Sandaracinus amylolyticus: one gene and its partner. The protein of the gene in region 1 binds, or shares a complex with, the protein of each later gene. Links are inferred from orthologs where the notes say so. Each region holds a gene or a part of one and is shown on either strand. Other genes may lie near its edges.

The links.
Region 2: the proteins of rpsG (region 1) and tig are in contact, whole or in part, in a crystal structure (PDB 3GTY), measured with the Thermotoga maritima proteins. The link is inferred for Sandaracinus amylolyticus from one-to-one orthologs. Residues at the interface, in WP_004081843.1 of Thermotoga maritima: Lys34, Lys52, Lys55, Glu59, Arg62, Gln63, Glu66, Asn67, Lys69, Val71, Arg95, Ala109, Lys110, Lys111, Gly112, Arg113, Pro114, Glu117, Glu121, Ile124, Ala125, Tyr127, Asn128, Asn129, Thr130, Gly131, Lys135, Asp139, Arg142, Met143; in WP_004081061.1 of Thermotoga maritima: Glu122, Val124, Val129, Leu130, Tyr133, Glu188, Gly259, Ile262, Tyr263, Glu266, Ser270, Glu273, Gln274, Glu277, Arg308, Gln311, Ile312, Ser315, Tyr316, Glu325, Arg329, Arg336, Leu363, Phe366, Trp367, Arg373, Leu377, Arg381, Leu384, Glu387.

The regions. Positions count from the first base shown.
Region 1 is NZ_CP011125.1:9,061,861-9,073,008, forward strand. What follows is about bases 2,659-5,390. They hold rpsG (30S ribosomal protein S7), read right to left. Parts: upstream 4,394-5,390; coding sequence 3,923-4,393; downstream 2,659-3,922. Other genes in these bases: fusA (elongation factor G), read right to left, coding at 2,659-3,629; rpsL (30S ribosomal protein S12), read right to left, coding at 4,411-4,809; DB32_RS38240 (tetratricopeptide repeat protein), read right to left, coding at 5,076-5,390. Outside these bases: rpsJ (30S ribosomal protein S10), read right to left, coding at 1-212; tuf (elongation factor Tu), read right to left, coding at 266-1,456; more of fusA, read right to left, coding at 1,509-2,658; more of DB32_RS38240, read right to left, coding at 5,391-6,041; DB32_RS48800 (serine/threonine-protein kinase), read right to left, coding at 6,041-7,861; DB32_RS48805 (Kelch repeat-containing protein), read right to left, coding at 7,999-9,420; DB32_RS50360 (anthranilate synthase component I family protein), read left to right, coding at 9,341-10,852; DB32_RS38270 (hypothetical protein), read left to right, coding at 10,897-11,148.
Region 2 is NZ_CP011125.1:3,936,406-3,947,618, reverse strand. The notes cover bases 1-2,797. They hold tig (trigger factor), read left to right. Parts: upstream 1-642; coding sequence 643-1,953; downstream 1,954-2,797. Other genes in these bases: clpP (ATP-dependent Clp endopeptidase proteolytic subunit ClpP), read left to right, coding at 2,008-2,628; DB32_RS16855 (acyl-CoA thioesterase), read right to left, coding at 1-484. In the rest of the region: ATP-dependent Clp protease ATP-binding subunit ClpX, read left to right, coding at 2,843-4,102; lon (endopeptidase La), read left to right, coding at 4,205-6,721; DB32_RS16830 (hypothetical protein), read left to right, coding at 6,846-7,583; DB32_RS16825 (GH3 family acyl-acid amido synthetase), read left to right, coding at 7,583-9,157; DB32_RS16820 (aromatic ring-hydroxylating dioxygenase subunit alpha), read left to right, coding at 9,154-10,215; DB32_RS16815 (hypothetical protein), read right to left, coding at 10,212-11,213. UniProt on the Bacillus subtilis protein: Involved in protein export. Acts as a chaperone by maintaining the newly synthesized protein in an open conformation. Functions as a peptidyl-prolyl cis-trans isomerase.

The DNA of each region.
Region 1 (11,148 bases):
TGAGTGCGGATCTCGAACTGTTCACGCGACTTCTTGTCGACGTGCGGGCCACGGAGAACCGTGAACTTCGAGATGCGGGTGGGCAGCGGGATCGGTCCCGCGACGCGCGCGCCGGTCCGCTTCGCGGTGTCGACGATCTCCGACGCGCTCTGGTCGAGCAGGCGGTGGTCGTACGCCTTGAGGCGAATCCGGATCTTCGTGGCAGCAGCCATGATTCTATCCTTCCGAGTCCAGCGTTCGAGTCAGAGTCAGAGTCTCGACTCGATCACTCGATGATCTTCGTGATGACGCCGGCGCCGACGGTGCGGCCGCCCTCGCGGATCGCGAAGCGCTGCTGCTCCTCGAGCGCGACCGACGTGATGAGCTCGACGGTCATCGAGACGTTGTCGCCCGGCATGACCATCTTCACGTCCTCGGCGAGGTGGATCGTGCCGGTCACGTCCGTCGTCCGCATGTAGAACTGCGGGCGGTAGTTGGTGAAGAACGGCTTGTGACGGCCGCCCTCCTCCTTCTTGAGGACGTAGACCTCGGCGTTGAACTTCTTGTGCGTCTTCACCGAGCCGGGCTTCGCGAGCACCTGGCCGCGCTCGACGTCGTCCTTCTCGATGCCGCGCAGGAGGCAGCCGACGTTGTCGCCAGCCTGGCCCTGGTCGAGCAGCTTGCGGAACATCTCGACGCCGGTGACCGTGGTCTTGCGCGTGTCGCGGAAGCCGAGGATCTCGACTTCCTCGCCGACCTTGATCACGCCGCGCTCGATGCGGCCCGTCACGACCGTGCCGCGGCCCTTGATCGAGAACACGTCCTCGATCGCCATCAAGAACGGCTTGTCGGTGTCGCGAACCGGCTCGGGGATCCACGCGTCGAGCGCGTTGAGCAGGTTGATGACGGTCTGCTCGCCCTCGGGATCGCCCTGCATGGCCTTGAGGGCCGAGCCGCGGACGACCGGCGCGTTGTCGCCGTCGAACTTGTACTTGTTGAGGAGGTCGCGGACCTCCATCTCGACGAGCTCGAGCAGGTCCGGATCCTCGACCGCGTCGACCTTGTTGAGCCAGACGACGATCTTCGGCACGCCGACCTGACCCGCGAGGAGCACGTGCTCCTTCGTCTGCGGCATCGGGCCGTCGAGCGCGCTGACCACCAGGATCGCGCCGTCCATCTGGGCGGCGCCGGTGATCATGTTCTTGATGTAGTCGGCGTGGCCGGGGCAGTCGACGTGCGCGTAGTGGCGCTTCTCCGACTCGTACTCGACGTGCGAGACCGCGATCGTGACGATCTTCGAGTCGTCGCGGACGGTGCCGCCCTTGGCGATGTCGGAGTACGAGATCTCCTTGCCGCCGAACTTCTTCGCCGCGACCTTCGTGATCGCCGCGGTCGTCGTGGTCTTGCCGTGATCGATGTGACCGATCGTGCCGACGTTGACGTGCGGCTTGGTCCGGACGAACTTTTCCTTGGCCATGACTCGTGTCCTCTAGTCTTCGATATCGGCGGGAGTCTTCAGAGGGCGGCGATCAGCCCTTGCCCTTGACCTTCGCGATGATTCCGTCCGCGACGTTGTTCGGCACCGCGGCGTAGTGCGAGAAGGTCATCGTGTAGCTCGCGCGACCCTGCGTCTTGCTGCGCAGATCCGTCGAGTAACCGAACATGTTCGCGAGCGGCACGTCGGCGGTGACGACCTTCATGTTGCCGCGCTGGTCCATGTTCTTGACCTGGCCGCGGCGCGAGTTGAGGTCGCCGATGACGTCGCCCATGAAGTCCTCGGGACAGACCACCTCGACTGCCATCATCGGCTCGAGGAGGTTGAGGCCCGAACGCTTCGCGGCTTCCTGGAAGGCCATCGAGCCGGCGATCTCGAACGCGTTCGCGTTCGAGTCGACGTCGTGATAGCTGCCGTCGACGAGGCGCGCCTTCACGTCGATCACGGGATAGCCCGCGAGCACGCCGCGCGTCATCGCGTCCTTGATGCCCTTCTCGACCGGCGGGATGAACTCCTTCGGCACCACGCCGCCGACGATCCCGTTCTCGAACACGAAGCCGCTGCCCGGCTCACCCGGCTCGAGGTCGATGTAGACGTGGCCGTACTGGCCGCGACCACCCGACTGCTTGACGTACTTGCCCTCGATCTTCTTGACGGGCTTCTGGATCGACTCGCGGTACGCGACTTCGGGCGCACCGACGTTCGACTCGACCTTGTGCTCGCGCTTGAGCCGGTCGACCATGATCTCGAGGTGCAGCTCGCCCTGGCCGGCGATGATCGTCTGGCCGGTCTCCGCGTTCGTGTACGCGCGGAACGAGGGGTCCTCCGCGATCAGCTTGCCGAGCGCCTCGCCGAGCTTCGTCTGATCGGCCTTCGTCTTCGGCTCGATCGCCTGCGAGATGACCGGCTCCGGGAAGATCATCCGCTCGAGGATGATCGGGTGCTTCTCGTCGCAGAGCGTGTCACCCGTGCGGACGTCCTTGAGGCCGACGGCCGCGCAGATGTTGCCCGCCTGGATGTCCTTGATCTCCTCGCGCTTGTTCGCGTGCATGCGGAGGAGACGACCGATGCGCTCGCGCTTGCCCTTCGTGCTGTTGAGCACCGACGCGCCGCTCTCGAGCGTGCCCGAGTAGACGCGGATGAAGGTCAGCTGACCGACGAACGGGTCGTTGATGATCTTGAACGCGAGGCCGGCGAAGGGCTCGTTGTCGTCCGCCTTGCGCGAGAGCTTCTTCTCCGCGTCGTCGACGTCCTCGCCCTGCACGGGCGGGATGTCGAGGGGCGACGGGAGGAAGTCGACGACCGCGTTGAGCAGGAGCTGGACGCCCTTGTTCTTGAAGGCCGACCCGCAGATGACGGGCACGCACTTGAACGCGAGGGTGCCAGTCCGGAGCGCGCTCAAGATCTCGTCGACGCTGAAGCTCGTGTCGCCCTCGAGGTAGCGCTCCATGAGCTTGTCATCGAGCTCGGCGACCGCCTCGAGCAGACGCTCGCGCGTCTTGTTCGCCTGGTCCTGGTACTCCGCCGGGATCTCGACGACGTCGTACTTCGAGCCCTTCGCGTCGTCGTGGAAGACGAACGCCTTCATGCGGACGATGTCGAGGATGCCGCGGTGGTTCTCCTCGGTGCCGAGGGGCAGCTGCACCGCGATCGCGTTCGCGCCGAGGCGCTCCTTGATCGACAGGAACGAGCGGTCGAAGTTCGCGCCCGCGCGGTCCATCTTGTTGATGAAGCAGATGCGCGGAACACGCCAACGGTCGGCCTGACGCCACACCGTCTCGGACTGCGGCTCGACGCCGGCGACGCCGTCGAACACCGTCACCGCGCCATCGAGCACGCGCAGCGAGCGCTCGACTTCGATCGTGAAGTCGACGTGGCCGGGGGTGTCGATGATGTTCACGCGGAACTGCTGGCCGTTGAACAGGCCCAGCTCCGGACGCCAAAAGCAGGTCGTCGCCGCGGAGGTGATCGTGATTCCACGCTCCTGCTCCTGCTCCATGTAGTCCATGGTCGCAGCGCCGTCGTGGACTTCGCCGATCTTGTAGTTGACGCCCGTGTAGAAGAGGATGCGCTCGGTCGTCGTGGTCTTGCCGGCATCGATGTGCGCCATGATGCCGATGTTGCGCGTTCTCTCGAGCGGGTACTCGCGGGGCACGGTCGTTCTCCGAGGCGGGGTGTTTCTTCGGGAGTGGGATTCGAATCGGTATCGAGGCCTGGATAGACGAAAACCCCCTCTGGCCTTTCGTGCTCTCCCTCGGAGCACCCTTTTCCAGAGAGGGTTCCAGTCAGCGCGCTTGCTGTCTCTTCGAGACAGTCTTTGTCAGCGGCTCACTGGCCTATGTGGCGGTCGTCATCGTCTCGAATCGACTCCTGCAATCAGGATCGAAGGAAGGGCCGTCCGTATGAACGGAATCAGCGCGGGAGTCGAGACTCCCGCGCTGCGTGATCTCACCAGCGGTAGTGCGCGAACGCCTTGTTCGCGTCGGCCATCTTGTGCACGTCCTCGCGCTTCTTGACCGCGTTGCCACGGCCCTCGGACGCTTCCTTCAGCTCGGCCGCGAGGCGCTCGACCATCGTCTTCTCGCCGCGATCGCGGGCGTAGTCGACGAGCCAGCGCATCGCGAGCGCGACGCGGCGTTCGGGGCGGACCTCGACGGGCACCTGGTAGGTCGCGCCACCGACGCGGCGGCTCTTGACCTCGACCTTCGGCTTCACCGTGTCGATCGCCTTGCGGAAGACCTCGATCGGGTCCTCCTTGTAGCGATTGCCGATCACGTCGAGCGCGCCGTACACGATGTGCTCGGCCGTGCTCTTCTTGCCGTCCTTCATGACGACGTTGCAGAACTTCGCGATCATCCGATCGTGGAACTTCGGATCGGGAAGGATCTTGCGCTTGGGGACTTCGCGACGGCGCGGCATGGTGGGCTCCTACCTGCTCACTTCTTGGCGCGCTTGACGCCGTACTTCGAACGACCCTGCGTGCGGATCGCCTTGTTCGTGTTCGACGGGCCCGACGCGCCCGACGCGTCGAGCGCGCCACGGACGACGTGGTAGCGCACGCCGGGGAGATCCTTCACGCGGCCACCGCGGATGAGCACGACCGAGTGCTCCTGCAGGTTGTGGCCCTCACCCGGGATGTACGTCGTGACCTCGATGCCGTTCGAGAGGCGCACGCGGGCGACCTTGCGGAGCGCCGAGTTCGGCTTCTTCGGCGTGGTCGTGTACACGCGGGTGCAGACGCCGCGCTTCTGCGGGCACTCCTGGAGCGCGGGGGACGCCGTCTTGTGGCGCACCTTCTCGCGACCCTTACGAACGAGCTGGTTGATGGTCGGCATCGATACTCGGAAGGTCGGTCGATCGGGGAGACTCTTCGCGGCGGTCAGTCCGCGAATCGGCGAACTTGGCTCCGCGTGCAGCGTCCGCTTCCTGGAAGGAGAGCCGACGAGCGCTCGAAGCACCTCTGCTCGAGAGCTCCTGCGCGCGAAAATCGGGCGCAAAGAGCCATCCCTGGCAGCGGGAGGCCGGAACTTTACCGGCGGCCCTCGGCCTGTCAAGGAACATCACGCGAAAACGGATCACGCGCGATCCCCGACAGGCCGTTTCAGAACGAGAATGACAGCGAGAGCCCGCCGATCCCCAGCCCGATGTGGAGGTCGGAGACGGTGGGACCCGCTTCCTGGATCGGACCGGTGTCCGTGTCCAGATCCTCGCGGAGCTCCTCGGGCGCGCGGCGGCGCTCGGTGACGACACGGGTCGGGACGAAGCGGATCTGGGCCTCGACGATCCCGGCGATGGCGAACGCCGCGAGCGCGCCGAGGCCCGCCCAGTGGATCCCGAACGCGATCTCGAGGAGGCGATTGCCCTCCTGCACCGCGTCGATGTCGCCGACCGTCTGGGCACGCGCGACCTGCGAGGAGAGCTCCTGGTGCCAGATGAGCGCGCCGATCGCGACGCCGGCGAACGCGGTCTCGGAGAGGAGGAACGTCCAGCCGAGCGGGTCGTCGCCGTTCTGGAACTGGCCGATGCCGAACGGGACGAGCGCGAGCCAGCGCGAGTTCGGGAGCTCGAGACGGATCTCTTCCTCGGCGAACGAGAGGAGACGTCGCGCTCGCTCGCGCTCACGCGCCGCGCGCGCTTCGACGGCGGCACGGGCCTCGGCCTCGCGGCGCTCGAGCTCGAGGCGCTCGCGGACCGACGCGAAGAGCTCTTGGACCTCGAGCGGAAAGAGCAGCGGGTCGAGCACGTACGTCGGTTGCTCGCGCAGCAGGCGCTCGAACTGCTCGCGCGCGGCCTCGCGACGCCCGACGAACACGTACGCGGCGCCGAGGTATTTGCGCGCTTCGGCGACGAGCGCGGCGCTCGAGAGGCGCGGCACGTCGCCGCCGACGAGCTGCTCGAAGTAGAAGACCGCGCGAGAGAAGTCGCGCTGCTCGTACGCCTGGCGCGCGATCTCGAAGTCCTCGATGTCGCCGGCGCGCGCGCGCGCTGGAGCGAGCACGGCGAGCACCGCGACGAGCAGCACGCCGAGGACGAGCGCGCCTGCGCGTTCCTCGACGCGTGTGCACATCAGCGCGGCGGCTCCTCGGCCTCCAGCGTCACGCGCTCGATGCGATCCGTGCCCGCGGAGAGAGCCACGCGCCCTCTATACTCGCGGTGCCCCTCGGCTGTCACGGTGTACTCGAGCTCGGCGCGGCGCGACGCGCTCGTGATCGGGACCTCGATGAGCCCGTTGGCCCGGCCGCGCGCCACCCCGTCGCCGACCACGACGTCGGCGGCGACGTTCGTGTAGACGACGAGCAGCGCGGGACGGCTCTCGAGCGTGCGACGGAGCAGGTAGCTGCCTTCGCCCGCAGGGATCGTCTCGTCGAAGCTCGCGGTCTCGCAGCAGCTCTCGATCGACTCGACGAAGAAGTGATGGCGCCCCGGCGTGAGCTCGATGTTCTGGAAGCGCGGGCCGTACGGCTCGGGCGTGCGGCCATCGACGCCGATGCGGACGCTGACCGGGTTGAACGCGAACACGACGTGGCGCGGCGGCGCGCCGGGGTCGGGATCGGGATCGCTGCGGCGCGGTGTGGTCGCGATGCGCGTGCGGCCGGCGTCGGGCTCGGCGGCGATGGGAGCGCCGGCGTCGGGCTCGGCGAGCGCGACCACGCTCGTGCTCGTCGTCGTGGCATCGGGCGGCGCGGAGACGATCGATCCCGCGTCCTGCGGATCGGCCGCGGTGATCGGCACCTCGATCGTGCCGGCGCGCGCGTCTTGATCGCCGACCATCATCCAGCCGCCGAGCGATGCGAGCGCGAGCGCGCCGATCGTCGCGCCGGCGATCGCGAGCGTGCGCGTGCGGCGGCGCGCGCGGCCCACGCTCTCGACGAGCGCGAGCACTTCCGCGTTCCCGTTGTCGAGCGCGAGCACGCGACCGAACTGATCGAGCGCGGCGGGCACGTCGCCCGCGTCGCGCGCCTTCTTGCCGAGCGCGGTGCACGCGACGATCGTGCGCTGCGTGATCTCGTGCGCGATGCGCGTGGGGTCGCCGAGGTACTCGGCGAGCGTCGCGGCCGGATCGTCGATGCCGACGTCGGCGACGAATGCGCGCAGATCGCGCTCGAGATCGGCCGCGGTCGCGTAACGCGCCGCGGGATCGTGGGCGAGCGCGCGCACGATGATCGCGCGCAGCTTGCCGCCGATCGCCGGCTGGACGCGCAGCGGATCGGCGTAGTCGCCGTCGACGATGCGCTTGAGGACCTGGTGCGGGTTGCGCCCGATGAACGGCAGCTTCCCGCACGCGAGGAAGTAGAGGACCGTGCCGAGCGAGAAGACGTCGGTGCGCGCGTCGCAGTCGCGCCCTTCGATCTGCTCGGGCGACATGTGACCGGGCGAGCCGAGGATCTGGCCGGTCGCGGTCATCGTGTGCGAGTCGACCATGTCGGCGATGCCGAAGTCGGTCAGCTTCACGCACCGCGCTTCGTGGATCAGGATGTTCTCGGGCTTCACGTCGCGGTGGACGATGCCCTTCTCGTGCGCGGCCGAGAGCGCGCGGCACATCTCGATCGCGAAGCACGCGGCGATTTCCGCGGGGATGCTCGGGTGGTCGTCGGCGAACTTGCGGAGCGTCGGGCCCGTGAGGAGCTCGGTCGCGATGAACGACTCCTCGGAGTCTTCACCGGAGTAGTCGTAGATCTCGAGGACGCAGGGGTGGCGCAGGCGCGCAACACCCTGGGCCTCGCGGCGGAACCGGGCGCGCGCTTCCTTCGAGCCGCGCAGGTGCGGGTGCATGACCTTCAGCGCGACCAGGCGATCGAGCTTCGAATCGCGGGCGCGGAAGACCGTGGCCATCCCACCGTGGCCGATCTCCTCGAGGATTTCGTACTTTTCGAGCGTCCGGAGCATGGGCGCGCGCCACTCGAGACACGACGAATCTAAGTGGGCCCGCCAGGACAGCGAGAAGTCTGGCGGAGGATACGGTGCCTCGCTCGGTGGAGACAACTCGGACCGGGGCGGACCCTTGGGTCGTCCGGACGGGCTCGTTAGTTCAAGGGGTCGAGCTCGCGGGGCCAACAAAGCGCCATCGAGCGGAGCTCTTCGCCCTCGTCGTCGACGCCGCCGATGATCGCGACGATGCCGTCGGCGAAGAGCGCGGCGCCGGCGCGAGCGCGGGCGGTGGGCAGACCATCGGCGAGCTCCTCGATCGAGACGGCGTCGCCCACGCGCTTCACGATCTCGACCGTGGCCTGGGCGGTGCCGTCGGCCGCCTCGCCGCCGAGCAGCCACACGCCGCCGACGGTCTCGGCGGTCGCGGGGCGGAGTCGCGGGAAGGCCCAGGGCGTGCCGACGCTGACGCGGCACGCGTCGGGGCAGCCGGTGACGACGAGCGTATCGTCGCGGACCGTCGTGCCGTCGGCCGCGAGACCGCCGAGCAGAACGCCGACGCGACGCTGCGGCGCGACGAGCACCGCGCCTTCGCGCACCTCGGTCGGACTGCCCTCGAGCGCGACCCCGTCGCTGCGCAGGCGCGCGACCTCGAAGAGCGGCTCGCCCTCGGCCTGGCCTCCCGCGATGACGAGCACGCCGCCGACGGTGGTGGCGACGGGGTTGCGGCGCGGCGTCGCGAGCTCGGTGATGTCGATGCTCTCGTCGAGCGGATCGATCCACGAGATCTCGCGCACGGGATCGCCGCGGCCGTCGACGCCACCGACGATCGCCACGCCTTCCGCCCCGAGATCGACCACCGCGGACTCGCCGCCCGAGCCATCGTGCGTGGGCAGCATGCGCGCGCCGGCGCCGCTCCGGAGGTTGGTGTCGAAGCGCGCGACGTAGTCGACGGTCGCGTACACGACGCGCGAGACGCTGAAGCGCGACGCGCGCGTGGCCTGCATCGGTCGAGGCAGGACGGGGAACGGATTGCGGTCGTCGGGCGGGATCGCGTTCTCGTAGGTCAGGACTGGGTTGGCGATCGGGACGAGGCGATCGGTCGACGTGCCGCGCGTGGTGCCGCCGACGATCAGCAGGTTTCCGTCGAACGCGACGAGCGCCGGATCGGTGCGGCCCGTCGTGAGCTGGGGCTCGTCGAGATCTTGGCAGCTGAGCTCCCGGCCCATCACGACGCGCACGAACGGCACGTCGGAGAGCAGGAACGAGGGCACCGCACCGACGAGCTCGCACTCCTGGAGGTCCATCGTCATCTGGATGCGCGTGACCGCGGTGTACGTCGCGATCTCGAGCGGAACGTCGAAGTTGCCGCTCGCATCGACCGCCGCGGACGCGACGAACGTCGCCATTCCGCCGCCCTGATCGACGACGAGCTCCAGCGTCCCCGGGCCGCATCCGAGCGCGGGGTTCGCGGCGATCGGATCGACGACGTGCACCGGGATGTTGCTCGCGGGCGAGGGCTCGTCGCATCCCGTGATCCACGCGCCGAGCAGCGCGACACAAGCGAAGAGACGACGCATCGTGCGCGCCTTTACTTCGCGAGTGCCCCGAGTCAAGGAGCCCGCCGTGCGCGCGCGGGAGATCGACGGACGAATCGACGCAGCAGCGCTCGCGGCGGGATGGCGCGGACGCGGGCTCGCGTGGCTCGACGGCGACGGGAGCTCCGCGCAGGGCCGCTGGTCGTTCGTCGGGTGCGAGCCGGTCGAAGTGCGCTCGGTGCGATGGGGCGACGCTGCGCCCTACGACGTGCTGCGCGGGCTCTCGGTGCGCGGCTCCGGCGATTGCGAGATCGATCCGGCGGACGTGCCCGCGTGGATCGGGCTCGTCGCGTACGACGCGTGCTGGAGCTCGGGCTCGGGGCTGCGCCACGCGCCTCGGCTGGCGCGCTCGGGCGATGCGCCGGTCGCGTCGTTCGCGCGCTACGACGCGCTGATCGCGATCGACGCGCAGCGCGGGCGTGCGTGGATCGTCGGCGACGACGAAGCCGCGATCGATCGGCTCGCATCGCGCATCGACGAGCGCGCGTCGGCGCCACGCGCGCGCGTCTCGCGTCCGATCGGCGAGCCGGCGGAGGTGCATCGCGCCGCGATCGAGCGCGCGCTCGAGCACATCGCGGCGGGCGAGATCTACCAGGTGAACCTCGCGCGGCGCTGGAGCGCGACGATCGAGGGCGACGCGATCGCGCTCTTCCTCGCGATGCGCGCCGCGAGCCCGGTGCCCTTCGGGGCGTACCTCGAGCTCGGCGCGGATCGCGCGATCCTCGCGCGCACGATGGAGCGCTTCCTCCGCTGGGACGCGCGCACCCGCGCGATCGAGACGCGCCCGATCAAAGGCACGATCGCGCGCGCCGGCGATGATCGCGCCGAGGCCGCAACGTTGCGCAGCGACGCGAAGGAGCGCGCCGAGCACGCGATGATCGTCGATCTCATGCGCAACGACCTCGGGCGCATCGCGGAGGTCGGCACGGTGCACGTCGAGCGCGTGATGGACGTCGAGCCCTACGTCGGGCTCTCGCACCTGGTGTCGACGGTGCGGGCGACGACGCGCGAGGACGTCGACCTCCGCGCGATCCTGGAGGCCACGTTCCCGCCGGGCAGCATCAGCGGCACGCCCAAGCTGCGCGCGATCGAGATCATCGAGGCGCTCGAGCGGTTCCCGCGTGGTGCGTACTGCGGCGCGATCGGTCACGTGGATCGCGCGGGCGGGCTCTCGCTGGCGGTCGCGATCCGCACAGCGACGGTCGCGCGTGGTGAGCTCGAGTACTTCGCGGGCGGCGGGCTCGTCGAGGCGAGCGTCCCGGAACGCGAGGTCGCGGAGACCGAGCTCAAGGCGCGCGTGCTCCTGGACGCAGTTCGTGCATTGGAGGAGGAGGCCGTCGGGGCTCGTGCTACAACGACCGACGATCCGTTCCGGCGTCGTCTAAGGGCAGGACAGCGGACTTTGGATCCGTGAATGCTGGTTCGAATCCAGCCGCCGGAATCGCTCGCCCCCATCGCATGATCCCCGCTCGCCGCGTGGTCGATCCCCGCCGCATGATGCTCGCGCTCACCATCGGCGCGACGGCGGGCGTGATCGTGGGCGCGCTCGGCGGGTCGATCGCGGACGGGCTCGTCGGGCGCGCCGCGGAGAGCGCGACGAGCGCGAGCCGTCTGCTCGCGGGAATCGCGGCGTTCGCGGCGGGCGGCGCGTATCTGCTGGGCGCCGCGGGCCATCGGCGCGCCGCGATCCTGCTCGCGTCGGGCGCGTCG
Region 2 (11,213 bases), 5.1 Mb from region 1 along the record:
CGGTCGCTCCGCTCGTGAAAGGCAGCGGCCCGACGTTGCGATACTCGAAGGCCTTCGAGAACGGCGGCCCGAACGCGCTCATGTCCACGGCGGGCACGTCGCGCCACGGCGTCATCCGCGGCGCGCTCGCCTCGACGAAGCCCTCGCTCCCCGCACGCGCCTTGGCGCTGACCGCCACGCAGTGCGCGCGCAGCTCGTCGCCCTGCGTGAGCCGCGCCGCGACCGTCGACTGCCCCGAGCCCGCGCGCAGCGTCTCGACCGCGATCTCCGCCGCACCGACCAGCGTCGCGCCGGGCAGCTCGACGGTCAGCGAGCGCACCGTGCGCTCCGGGTCCGCGACGTGCTCGTCGATGGCGCGCACCATCGTCGCGATCACGAGCCCTCCGAACGCCCCGCGTCCCTGCTGCCACCCGTCCGGAACGGTCCACTCCCAAGGCCCCGCGGCCCCCCTCCGCGGCGTGCTCAGCGCTTCGAAATTGCTCATGCGCGCGGGAGCTTGATGTCACCGTCGCATCGGCGCGACCCGGTTCTTGACGCTCACAGAGCGTAGGGCTAGGTACCCGCACTTCGGTCGGGCAAACCTGCCTTCGTCGGCAAGGCCGCCTTCCAACGCCCGCCCTCACAGAAAGCGCGCACGGAGCCATGCAGTCGCAGGTCAGCGAGATCGATCCCGTCACCGTCGAGATCCAGGTCGAGGTTCCCTGGGATCGCGTCCAGAAGAATTTGGACGAGACGTTCACGAAGCTGCAGCGGACCGCGCGCATCAAGGGCTTCCGCCCGGGCAAGGCGCCGCGCAACGTGCTCCAGCGTCTCTTCTCGAAGGACGTGCAGGCCGAGGTCGTCTCGAACCTCGTCGAGGAGAGCGTCGTCCAGGCGGTGCAGCAGCACTCCATCCCCGTCGTCTCGCAGGCGATGATGGACGCGCGCCCCGAGCTCACGCAGGGCCAGCCCCTCACCTTCAAGGTGAAGTTCGAGGTGCGCCCGAAGGTCGAGAACCTCGAGACGACGCTCGAGCTGACGCGCACGCCCGCGACCGTGAGCGACGCCGAGATCGAGCAGGAGATCGAGCGCCTCCGCCAGCAGCACGCGATCGTGCGTCCCATCGAGGGCGAGCGCGCCGCGCAGAAGGGCGACGTCCTGATCATCGACTACGCGGTGACGATCGACGGCGAGGCCAAGCCCGACATGAAGGGCGAGAACCGCACGGTGAACCTCGGCGAGGGTCGCCTGCTCGACGAGATCGACGCGGGCCTCGTGGGCGCGAAGGTCGGCGAGAAGAAGAACATCGAGATCGCGCGCGGCGACGATGACGCGAACAAGGAGCTCGCGGGCAAGAAGGTCGTGTTCGAGGTCGACGTGAAGGAGCTGCGCGAGCGCGTGCTGCCCGACGTCGACGACGAGTTCGCGAAGGACGTCGGCGAGTACGAGACGCTCGCGGACCTCCGCACGAAGCTGCGCGCGCGCCTCGAGGAGAGCGCGAAGGCCCGCAGCGAGAGCCAGCTGCGCGAGCAGGCCGTCGAGAAGCTCGCCGAGAAGAACCCGATCCCGGTCCCGCCGTCGCTCGTGGATCAGCAGCTCCGCGCGATGCTCCAGGAGTACATGCAGATCATGCAGATGCTCGGGCAGCAGCCGGACTTCGGGAAGGACGGCTTCGACGAGATGCGCAAGCGCGCGGAGACGAAGGTCCGCGCCGCGCTCCTGCTCGGTGAGCTCTCCCGCAAGGCCGAGATCAGCGTCGCGGCCGACGAGGTCGAGGCGAAGATGCGCGAGATGGCCGAGAAGACGGGCAAGCACATCGCCAAGGTCAAGGCCGACTACGCGGGCGAGAAGCGCGAGCAGCTCGAGACGCAGATCCTGGAAGACAAGCTGATCAAGCACCTGCTCGAGCGGGCTACGATCACCGACGCCGCGCCTACTTCTTCGGAGAGCGCCGCTTCCGCCGCGGCCACCTGAGCGCTAGTTTCCTTCCCACGCGCCGACGCTCGCCGACGCAGGAGCATTTCGCCGATGAACGACCGTCCGATCGACCCGGCACGCATGACGTACTTCCCGCACGTCTACGAGACCACGCACCGCGGTGAGCGCGCGTGGGATCTCTGGAGTCGCCTCCTCCGCGATCGGATCATCTTCCTCGGCAGCGAGATCAACGACGACGTCGCGAACGTGATCATCGCGCAGCTCCTGATCCTCGAGGGCGAGGATCCGGACAAGGAGATCACGATGTACATCAACAGCCCCGGCGGCGTGATCACGTCGGGGCTCGCGATCTACGACACCATGCAGTACGTGCGCTGCCCGGTGTCGACGGTGTGCCTCGGTCAGGCCGCGTCGATGGGCGCGGTGCTGCTCGCGGCGGGCACCAAGGGTCGTCGTCGCTGCCTGCCGAACTCGCGCGTGATGATCCACCAGCCGCACGGCGGCGCGCGCGGCCAGGCGACCGACATCGAGATCCAGGCGCGCGAGATCCTCCACCTGCGCGGCCGGCTGAACGAGATCCTCGCGAAGCACACCGGCCAGTCGATCGAGCAGGTGAAGAACGACACCGAGCGCGATCGTTTCCTCGCCGCGAACGAGGCCAAGGAGTACGGCCTCATCGACGAGGTCATCGCGCACCGGAAGCAGCTCTGAACCACGCGCTCGGAGCGTGCCCCTCCCTCTTCACGGGAGGGGCTCAACTCACCGGCCACCCGCGTTGCTACCGCGGAACGCCGGCACTAGACTCTCTCGGTGATTCTCGCGGTCGGGTGCGGCGCCGTCCTCTCGGAGGACGCGCGGCTCCGATCGAGACGAACGTCGCATCGAGAAGCTCAATTTTGCTCAGAGCAGGGGACGGGTCGGACTGATGCCGGTCGATCGTAGGCGCGACGAGGGTCACGGGAATCTGCAGTGCTCTTTCTGCGGCAAGTCGCAGAAGGAAGTGAAGAAGCTCATCGCAGGGCCGACGGTCTACATCTGCGACGAGTGCATCGCGCTCTGCAACGACATCATCGCGGAGGAGGTCGACCGCGAGGACTCGTTCCAGAGCGGGACGCCGCTGCCGAAGCCCAGCGAGATCAAGGCGGTTCTCGACGAGTACGTGATCGGACAGGAGCGCGCGAAGAAGATCCTGTCGGTCGCGGTCCACAACCACTACAAGCGCATCGACTCGCGCGTGGGGCAGGACGACGTCGAGCTGCAGAAGTCGAACATCCTGCTGATCGGCCCGACCGGCACCGGCAAGACGCTGCTCGCGCAGACGCTCGCCCGCGTGCTGAACGTGCCGTTCGCCATCGCGGATGCGACGACGCTGACCGAGGCGGGCTACGTCGGCGAGGACGTCGAGAACATCATCGTCCAGCTGCTCCAGAACGCCGATCACGACGTCGAGCGCGCGCAGCGCGGCATCGTCTACATCGACGAGATCGACAAGATCGCGCGCAAGGGCGACAACCCGTCGATCACGCGCGACGTGAGCGGCGAGGGCGTGCAGCAGGCGCTGCTGAAGATCATCGAGGGCACCGTCGCGAACGTGCCCCCGAAGGGCGGCCGCAAGCACCCGCAGCAGGACTTCCTGCAGGTCGACACGACCAACATCCTCTTCATCTGCGGCGGCGCGTTCGTCGGCCTCGAGCAGATCATCGAGCGCCGCATCGGCGAGCGCTCGCTCGGCTTCGGCGCGGACGTGCCGAGCAAGAAGGACAAGCGCCTCGGCGAGGTGCTCGCTCAGGCGCAGCCCGAGGATCTGATCAAGGCGGGCCTCATCCCGGAGTTCGTCGGTCGTCTGCCCGTCGTGGCGACGCTCAACGAGCTGACCGAGGAAGCGCTGATCGACATCCTCACCCAGCCGAAGAACGCGCTGGTCAAGCAGTTCCAGAAGCTGTTCGAGATGGACGGCGTGCGCCTCAAGTTCACCCGCAGCGCGCTCCAGGCGGTCGCGCGCGAGGCGCTCAAGCGCAACGCCGGTGCACGTGGTCTCCGCGCGATCCTCGAGAACGCGATGCTCGAGACCATGTACGACATCCCGGCGCGCTCGGGCGTGAAGGAAGTGCACGTCAACGACGACGTGATCCTTCGCGGAGAGAAGCCGCTGATGGTGCTGGAGAAGGAAGCCGGCCTCGCGTGATCCCTCCCGCGTGTTTCTCGGTGCCGTGATCGACGGCAACCGTGATACACGCATGAAGGGCCCTTGGTACGGCCTGATCTGATCGGGGGGAGGAGCGAGCGGATGTTCTTCAACAAGAGCGACAACGGCGGGGCGCCGAAGAAGCAGCGCGTGCTTCCGCTGCTGCCCCTGCGGGACATCATCGTGTTCCCGCACATGGTCGTGCCGCTCTTCGTGGGCCGCGAGAAGTCGATCGCCGCGCTCGAAGAGGCGATGGCGCAGGACAAGGAGATCCTGCTCGCCGCACAGAAGAAGGCGAAGACCAACGATCCGACGCCCGACGACATCTACACGATGGGCACCGTCGGATCGATCGAGCAGATGCTGCGCCTGCCCGACGGCACCGTGAAGGTGATGGTCCTCGGCAAGCGTCGCGCTCGCATCAAGAAGTTCGTCCCGAGCGACGACTTCTTCCTGTGCGAGGTCGAGAACGTCGAGGACAAGTACGTCGCGAGCGTCGAGCTCGAGGCGCTCACGCGCAGCGTGCAGTCGACGTTCGAGACGTACGTGAAGCTGAACAAGCGCATCGCGCCCGAGACGCTGATGCAGGTTCAGACCATCGACGATCCGGTCCGGCTCGCGGACGCGATCGTCGTGCATCTCTCCGCGGTGAAGCTCCACGACAAGCAGGAGATCCTGGAGACCACCGATGCCGCGAAGCGGCTCGAGCGCCTGTTCGAGCTGATGAACGCGGAAATCGAGATCTTGAACGTCGAGAAGAAGATCCGTTCTCGCGTCAAGAAGCAGATGGAGAAGACGCAGAAGGAGTACTACCTCAACGAGCAGATGCAGGCGATCCAGAAGGAGCTCGGCGAGCGCGACGAGTTCAAGTCTGAGATCCAAGAGCTCGAAGAGAAGATCAAGACGAAGAAGCTCTCCAAGGAAGCCGAGGGCCGCGTCAAGAAGGAGCTCCGGAAGCTCAAGATGATGCAGCCGATGAGTGCGGAGGCGACGGTCGTCCGCAACTACATCGACTGGGTGCTCAACCTCCCGTGGGAGGACAAGAGCGAAGAGAACTACGACATCGAGGCCGCGGAGCGCATCCTCGACGAGGACCACTACGGCCTGAAGAAGGTCAAGGAGCGCGTCCTCGAGTACCTCGCGGTGCAGGCGCTCGTCCGCAAGCTCAAGGGCCCGGTGCTCTGCCTCGTGGGGCCGCCGGGCGTCGGCAAGACGTCGCTCGCGCGCTCGATCGCGCGCAGCACGGGCCGCAAGTTCGTGCGCCTCTCGCTCGGTGGCGTGCGCGACGAGGCCGAGATCCGCGGCCACCGCCGGACGTACATCGGCGCGCTCCCGGGCCGCATCATCCAGAGCCTGCGCAAGGCCGGCGCGAACAACCCGGTCTTCCTGCTCGACGAGATCGACAAGATGTCGAGCGACTTCCGCGGCGACCCGGCTGCGGCGCTGCTCGAGGTGCTCGACCCCGAGCAGAACAAGTCGTTCAACGACCACTACCTCGATCTCGATTACGACCTCTCCGACGTCATGTTCATCACGACGGCGAACTCGCTCGGCGGCATCCCGATGCCGCTGCGAGACCGCATGGAGATCATCGAGCTCAGCGGCTACACGGAGTTCGAGAAGCTGAACATCGCGGTGCGCTACCTCGTGCCGCGACAGAAGCAGGAAGCCGGGCTCGAGCAGGCCGACGTCGATCTCACCGAGAACGCGATCCGCACGATCATCCATCACTACACGAAGGAGTCGGGCGTTCGTAACCTCGAGCGCGAGATCGGCAGCGTGTGCCGCAAGGTCGCGCGCCAGGTGCTGAAGGATCAGCAGCAGGGCAAGACCGGGCTCAGCTATCGCATCGCGGCGAAGAACGTCCCGCAGTACCTCGGTGTCCCGCGCTTCCGCTCGAACAAGACGAGCGAGCACGACGAGGTCGGCCTGACGAACGGCCTCGCGTACACGACGTACGGCGGCACGATCCTCGAGTGCGAGGTGAGCGTGGTGCCCGGCAAGGGCAAGCTCGTGATCACCGGCCTGCTCGAGAAGGGGATGCAGGAGTCCGCGCAGGCGGCGATGAGCTACATCCGCTCGCGCCAGCAGATGCTCGGGCTCGCGAGCAAGAGCGAGGACGGCGAGGACTTCCACTCGAAGGTCGACGTCCACGTGCACTTCCCCGAGTTCGTTCCGAAGGACGGACCGAGCGCGGGCGTGACCATCGCGACGTCGATCGCGAGCGCGCTGATGAAGATCCCGGTGCGCCGCACGGTGGCGATGACCGGCGAGATCACGCTGCGTGGGCGCGTGATGCCGATCGGCGGGCTCAAGGAGAAGATGCTCGCGGCGCATCGCGCGGGCATCCAGACGATCCTCGTGCCGCGCGAGAACCGGAAGGACCTGCGCGAGATCCCGAAGCGCGTGCTCAACGCGATGCGCGTCGTGCTCGTCGAGCACATGGACGAGGTGCTGCGCGAGGCGCTCGTGCTCAGCGATCCCGACGCGGTCTTCGGCAAGCGCGTGCGCCCGATGGAGTACGTCGGCGGGCGTCTCGTGGAGCACGGTGACGGCGGCGAGGGGCCCGGCGAAGGCGTCCCGACGCCGACGGTCGAAGCGCCCGGCGCGCAGCAGTAACGAACCCACAGCCAGCGAAACGAAGCGGACGGGCAGGTTGACGCAGTGCGTCGACTTGCCCGTTCTGCGTTGTCCTGTATCTCTGCCGGCCGTGCGGGAGCCACGCTTCACCCGAGCGCCGCTCGTGAGCCGGATCCGTGAGGTGCGCTCGCTCGCGCCCGCCGAGATCGACGCGATGTGGACGCTCTTCTCGCGTCACTACGACGACGTGACGCGCGAGACGTTCGAGCGCGATCTCGCGCGCAAGCAGCACGTCATCCTCCTGCGCGCTGCGTCCGACCCGGGCGGTGCGATGTCGCGGCAGATCGTCGGGTTCTCGACGATCGAGGTCGATCGGCGCGTCGTCGGTGGGCGCGAGGTCGTGTCGATCTTCTCGGGCGACACGATCGTCGAGCGGCGCTACTGGGGGACACGCGCGCTGCACCGCGCGTTCTTCCGCTTCGTCATGGCGCTCAAGCTCGCGAGCCCGACGGCGGCGGTGTACTGGTTCCTGATCACGAAGGGCTACAAGACGTATCTGCTGCTCACGCGGAACTTCCCGGAGCACTGGCCGCGTCACGATCGACCGACCCCGCCCTGGCAGCAGACGATCCTCGACGAGCTCGCGACGCGGCGCTTCGGCGATGCGTACGACGCACGCCGCGGCGTGCTGTGCTTCGCGGACTCGGGGCACGGACGGCTGCGCGCGGACGTCGCGCCGATCGATGCCGCGCTCGCGTGTGATCCCGACGTGCGCTTCTTCGTGGAGCGCAACCCCGGCGCGCCGCGCGGCGACGAGCTCTGTTGCCTCGGCCGCGTGGGCGTGGGGCTCGCGATGCAGTTCGGTCGGAAGCAGCTCGCGCGCGCGCTCGAGGGCGCCTGATGTTGCTCTCGGCGTTCCACACCGCGTGGATCGGCTCGATGCTCCCGGCGCAGCGGCGCTTCGCGCGCGCGCTCGCGAAGCCGCGCGAGACACAGCTCGCGAAGCTCGAGGCGCACCTGCGCGCGCATGAGGCGACCGCGTACGGTCGCGCGCACGGCTTCGAATCGGTGCTCAGAGCACACGATTCGCTCGGCGCGTGGCAGCGTCGCCTGCCGGTCGCGCGATGGGACGCGCTCGAGCCGTGGATCGACCGCGTCGCGCACGGCGAGCCGCGCGTGCTGAGCGTCGAGCCGCCGCGCTGCTTCGAGCGCTCGGGCGGATCGACGTCGGCGACCAAGCTCCTGCCGATCACGGCGCGCTTCTTGGCCGAGATCGGCGAGGCGACGTCGTCGTGGCTCGTCGATCTGCATCGACGTCATCCGCTGATCGGCAGGCGCAGCTACTGGTCGATCTCGCCCGTCGCGCGCGCTGCGCAGCGCACGCCGGGCGGCATCCCGATCGGGATGAGCGACGACGCCGAGTATTTCGGCAGCATCGCGCGCGACGTGATCGCGCGCTCGATGGCCGTGCCGTCGCACGTCGCGAGCGCGCCGGACGTCGACACGTGGCGCAGCGAGACCGTGCGACACCTCTTGTCGGCCGGAGACCTCGCGCTGATCTCGGTGTGGTCGCCGAGCTTCCTGACGCTCTTGCTCGAGTGGACCGAGGCGAACCTCGACGCGCTCCTCGGGACGATCCCGGTGCGGCGCGCGGAGTCGATCCGTCGTGGGCTCGATCGCGAGGGGCGCTTCGTCGTGGAAGCGCTGTGGCCGGAGCTCGCGCTGATCTCGTGCTGGGCCGATGGGCCCGCGCGCGCCCTCCTGCCCGTGCTGAAGCGCTTCGTCGCGCGCACCACGATGCAGCCGAAAGGACTGCTCGCGACCGAGGGCGTGGTGAGCGTTCCGCTCGGCGACGAGGAGAGCGCACCGATCGCGATCACGTCGCACTTCCTCGAGTGGATCGATCTCGACCATCCGACGCGCGCGCCGCTGCTCTCCGACGCGCTGCGCGTGGGCGGCACGTACTCGCCGCTGCTCACGACCGGCGCGGGCCTCGCGCGTTATCACCTCGCGGACGTCGTGCGCGTCGTCGGCATGGAGCGCGCGACGCCGCGCATTCGCTTCGAGGGCAAGCTCGATCGCGTGAGCGACGTCGCGGGCGAGAAGCTTCACGCGTCGTTCGTCGAGCGCTGCGTCGACGACGCGCTGCGCGCGACGATCGGCGACCCTCGCTTCGTGCTGCTCGCTCCTCGCGAGCGGCCCGCGGGCTATCGCTTGTACGTCGAGAGCGAGGCCGACGAGGGCTCGTTGAGCGAGCTCGCGAACGCGCTCGATCGCGGGCTCGCCGCGTCGCACCCGTACTCGTACGCGCGCGACCTCGGACAGCTCGCGCCGATCGATGCGCGTCGGGTCGCGCGCGGCGAAGCGCGGTACCTCGAGGTGATGATCGCGCGCGGCCAGCGCGCGGGAGACGTGAAGCCCTCGCGTCTCGACACCAAGGACGGCTGGGACGCGATCTTCGGAGTGCCCTCATGACGAGCATGCGAGCGCGCGCGGGACGGCTTCGGGATCATTGGTACGTCGCCGCGCGGAGCGACGAGGTCACGACCAAGAAGCCGCACGGCAGCGTGATCCTCGAGGAGCCGCTCGTCCTCTTCCGTACGTCGAAGGGGCGCGTCGTCGCGCTCGAGGATCGCTGCGCGCATCGCAACGCGAAGCTCAGCGAAGGTGACGTCTTCGACGATCGGCTCGGCTGCCCGTACCACGGCTGGACGTACGACTGCGAAGGTCGCCTCGTGAACGTGCCGAGCGAAGGGCCACGCTCGCTCCCGGTGCTCGAGTGCAGCGTGCCTCGCTTCCACGTGCTCGAGCGCTACGGGCTCGTCTGGGTGTGGATGGGCCACGGCGCGCCCGACGGAGCGCCCTTCGTGATCCCGCACTTCGACGCCGAAGGACGCAGCGACGAAGAGGGCTGGGGCGGCTACTGGATGACCACGGACTTCGCGAACGGGGTGACGAACCTCGTCGAGAACTTCATGGACGTCCCGCACACGGTCTTCGTGCACAAGGGCTGGTTCCGCCGCACCGCGAACAAGAAGATCAAGACGCAGGTCGAGCGCACGAAGGACAGCGTCCTCGTCACCTACGATCAGCCGTCCGACAGCATCGGGTTCACCGGGCGCATCCTGAACCCGAGCGGCGCGCCGATGGTGCACACCGACAAGTTCTACATGCCGAACGTCACGCGCGTGGACTACGACTTCGGCGGTGAGCGCGGGTTCGTGATCACGTCGACGTGCACGCCGCGCGGTCCGTTCGACACGCGCGTGTACACGCGCATCAGCTATCAGCTCGGTCGCTGGAACCGTCTCGCGCGGCACCTCCTCCCGCCGTACACGCGCGAGGTGATCCGACAGGACGTCGTGATCATGCGGAACCAGGGCGACAACCTGCAGCGCTACGGCGGCGCGCCGCGCTTCCTCTCGACCGCGGCAGACGTGCTGCACCAGCACATCGAGGCGCTGCGCGATCACGCGACGCGCGGCGAGGATGCGCCCGAGCCGCGCGTCGACGTGATCGAGATGTGGATCTAAACGAGCGCCATCTCGAAGCCGGGCGCGCGATCGAGCGTGATCGGCGCGCCCTCGTAGCCCGCAGCGTGCACCGAGTAGAGGGTGATCGGGACGCTCTCCACGACGTACGGCCGCAGCGCGGCACCCAGCGCGAACCGTGCGTACTCCGGGAGCGCGACGAAGTGCGCGCGCTCGTCGCGCGTTCGGTCGCGGACGAGATCGATCATCGCGCGCAGCACGTCGGGTCGATCGACCTCGAGGTGCGTGAGATAGAGGATCTTCATGGTCTCGCCGTCGCGCGGGATGCGCATCCACGGCTCGAGCACGCGCCCCGCGAGCGCGAGGTGGCGCGGCACGCGCGACACGAACGTCTCCTTCGCGGCGCTCGGTGACCACGGCGCGACACAGCCGACGATCGCGCCGCGCGCGTCCTCCGCGATCACGAAGCGCTCGATCGAGTGCCCCGGCCACGCGCGGAGCCGGCGCGCGAAGTCCCCGCGATATCCCGCGAATCGCGCCTTCTGCCGCGCCTCGTAGAACGCCGCGAGCGACTCGTGATCACGAGACGTCGCGGCGCGCACGCGCACGTCGCGGAGCCGCGGGCGCGGCCAGAGCGGCCATCGAGCGAGCACGCTCTGCATGCGGAACGGCGCGAGCGGCAGGTACGTCGGACCGCCCTTCCCTCTCCGATCGATCAGCGCCGCGCGCGCGAGCGTGTTCGCGTCCATCACCGCGGTGACGAACACCGACGCTCCGTCGAGCTCCTCGATCTCGCTCGCGCGCGCGACCAGCGCGCCGTACGCGCGGCGCCACGACACGAGCAGCCGGCGATCCTGCGCGATGCGCAGATCGCCGAGGTACGCGACCTTCACCGGGGCGCCGTGCGCCCATCCGTCGCGCACCGTGATCGTGCCGACGCCGCCGATCTCGCCCGCGCGCTCGCACACGATCACGAGGTGACGATCGCTCTGGCAGCGCAGCAGCGCGAAGAAGTCGGGCCCGCGTCGATACCCCACCTC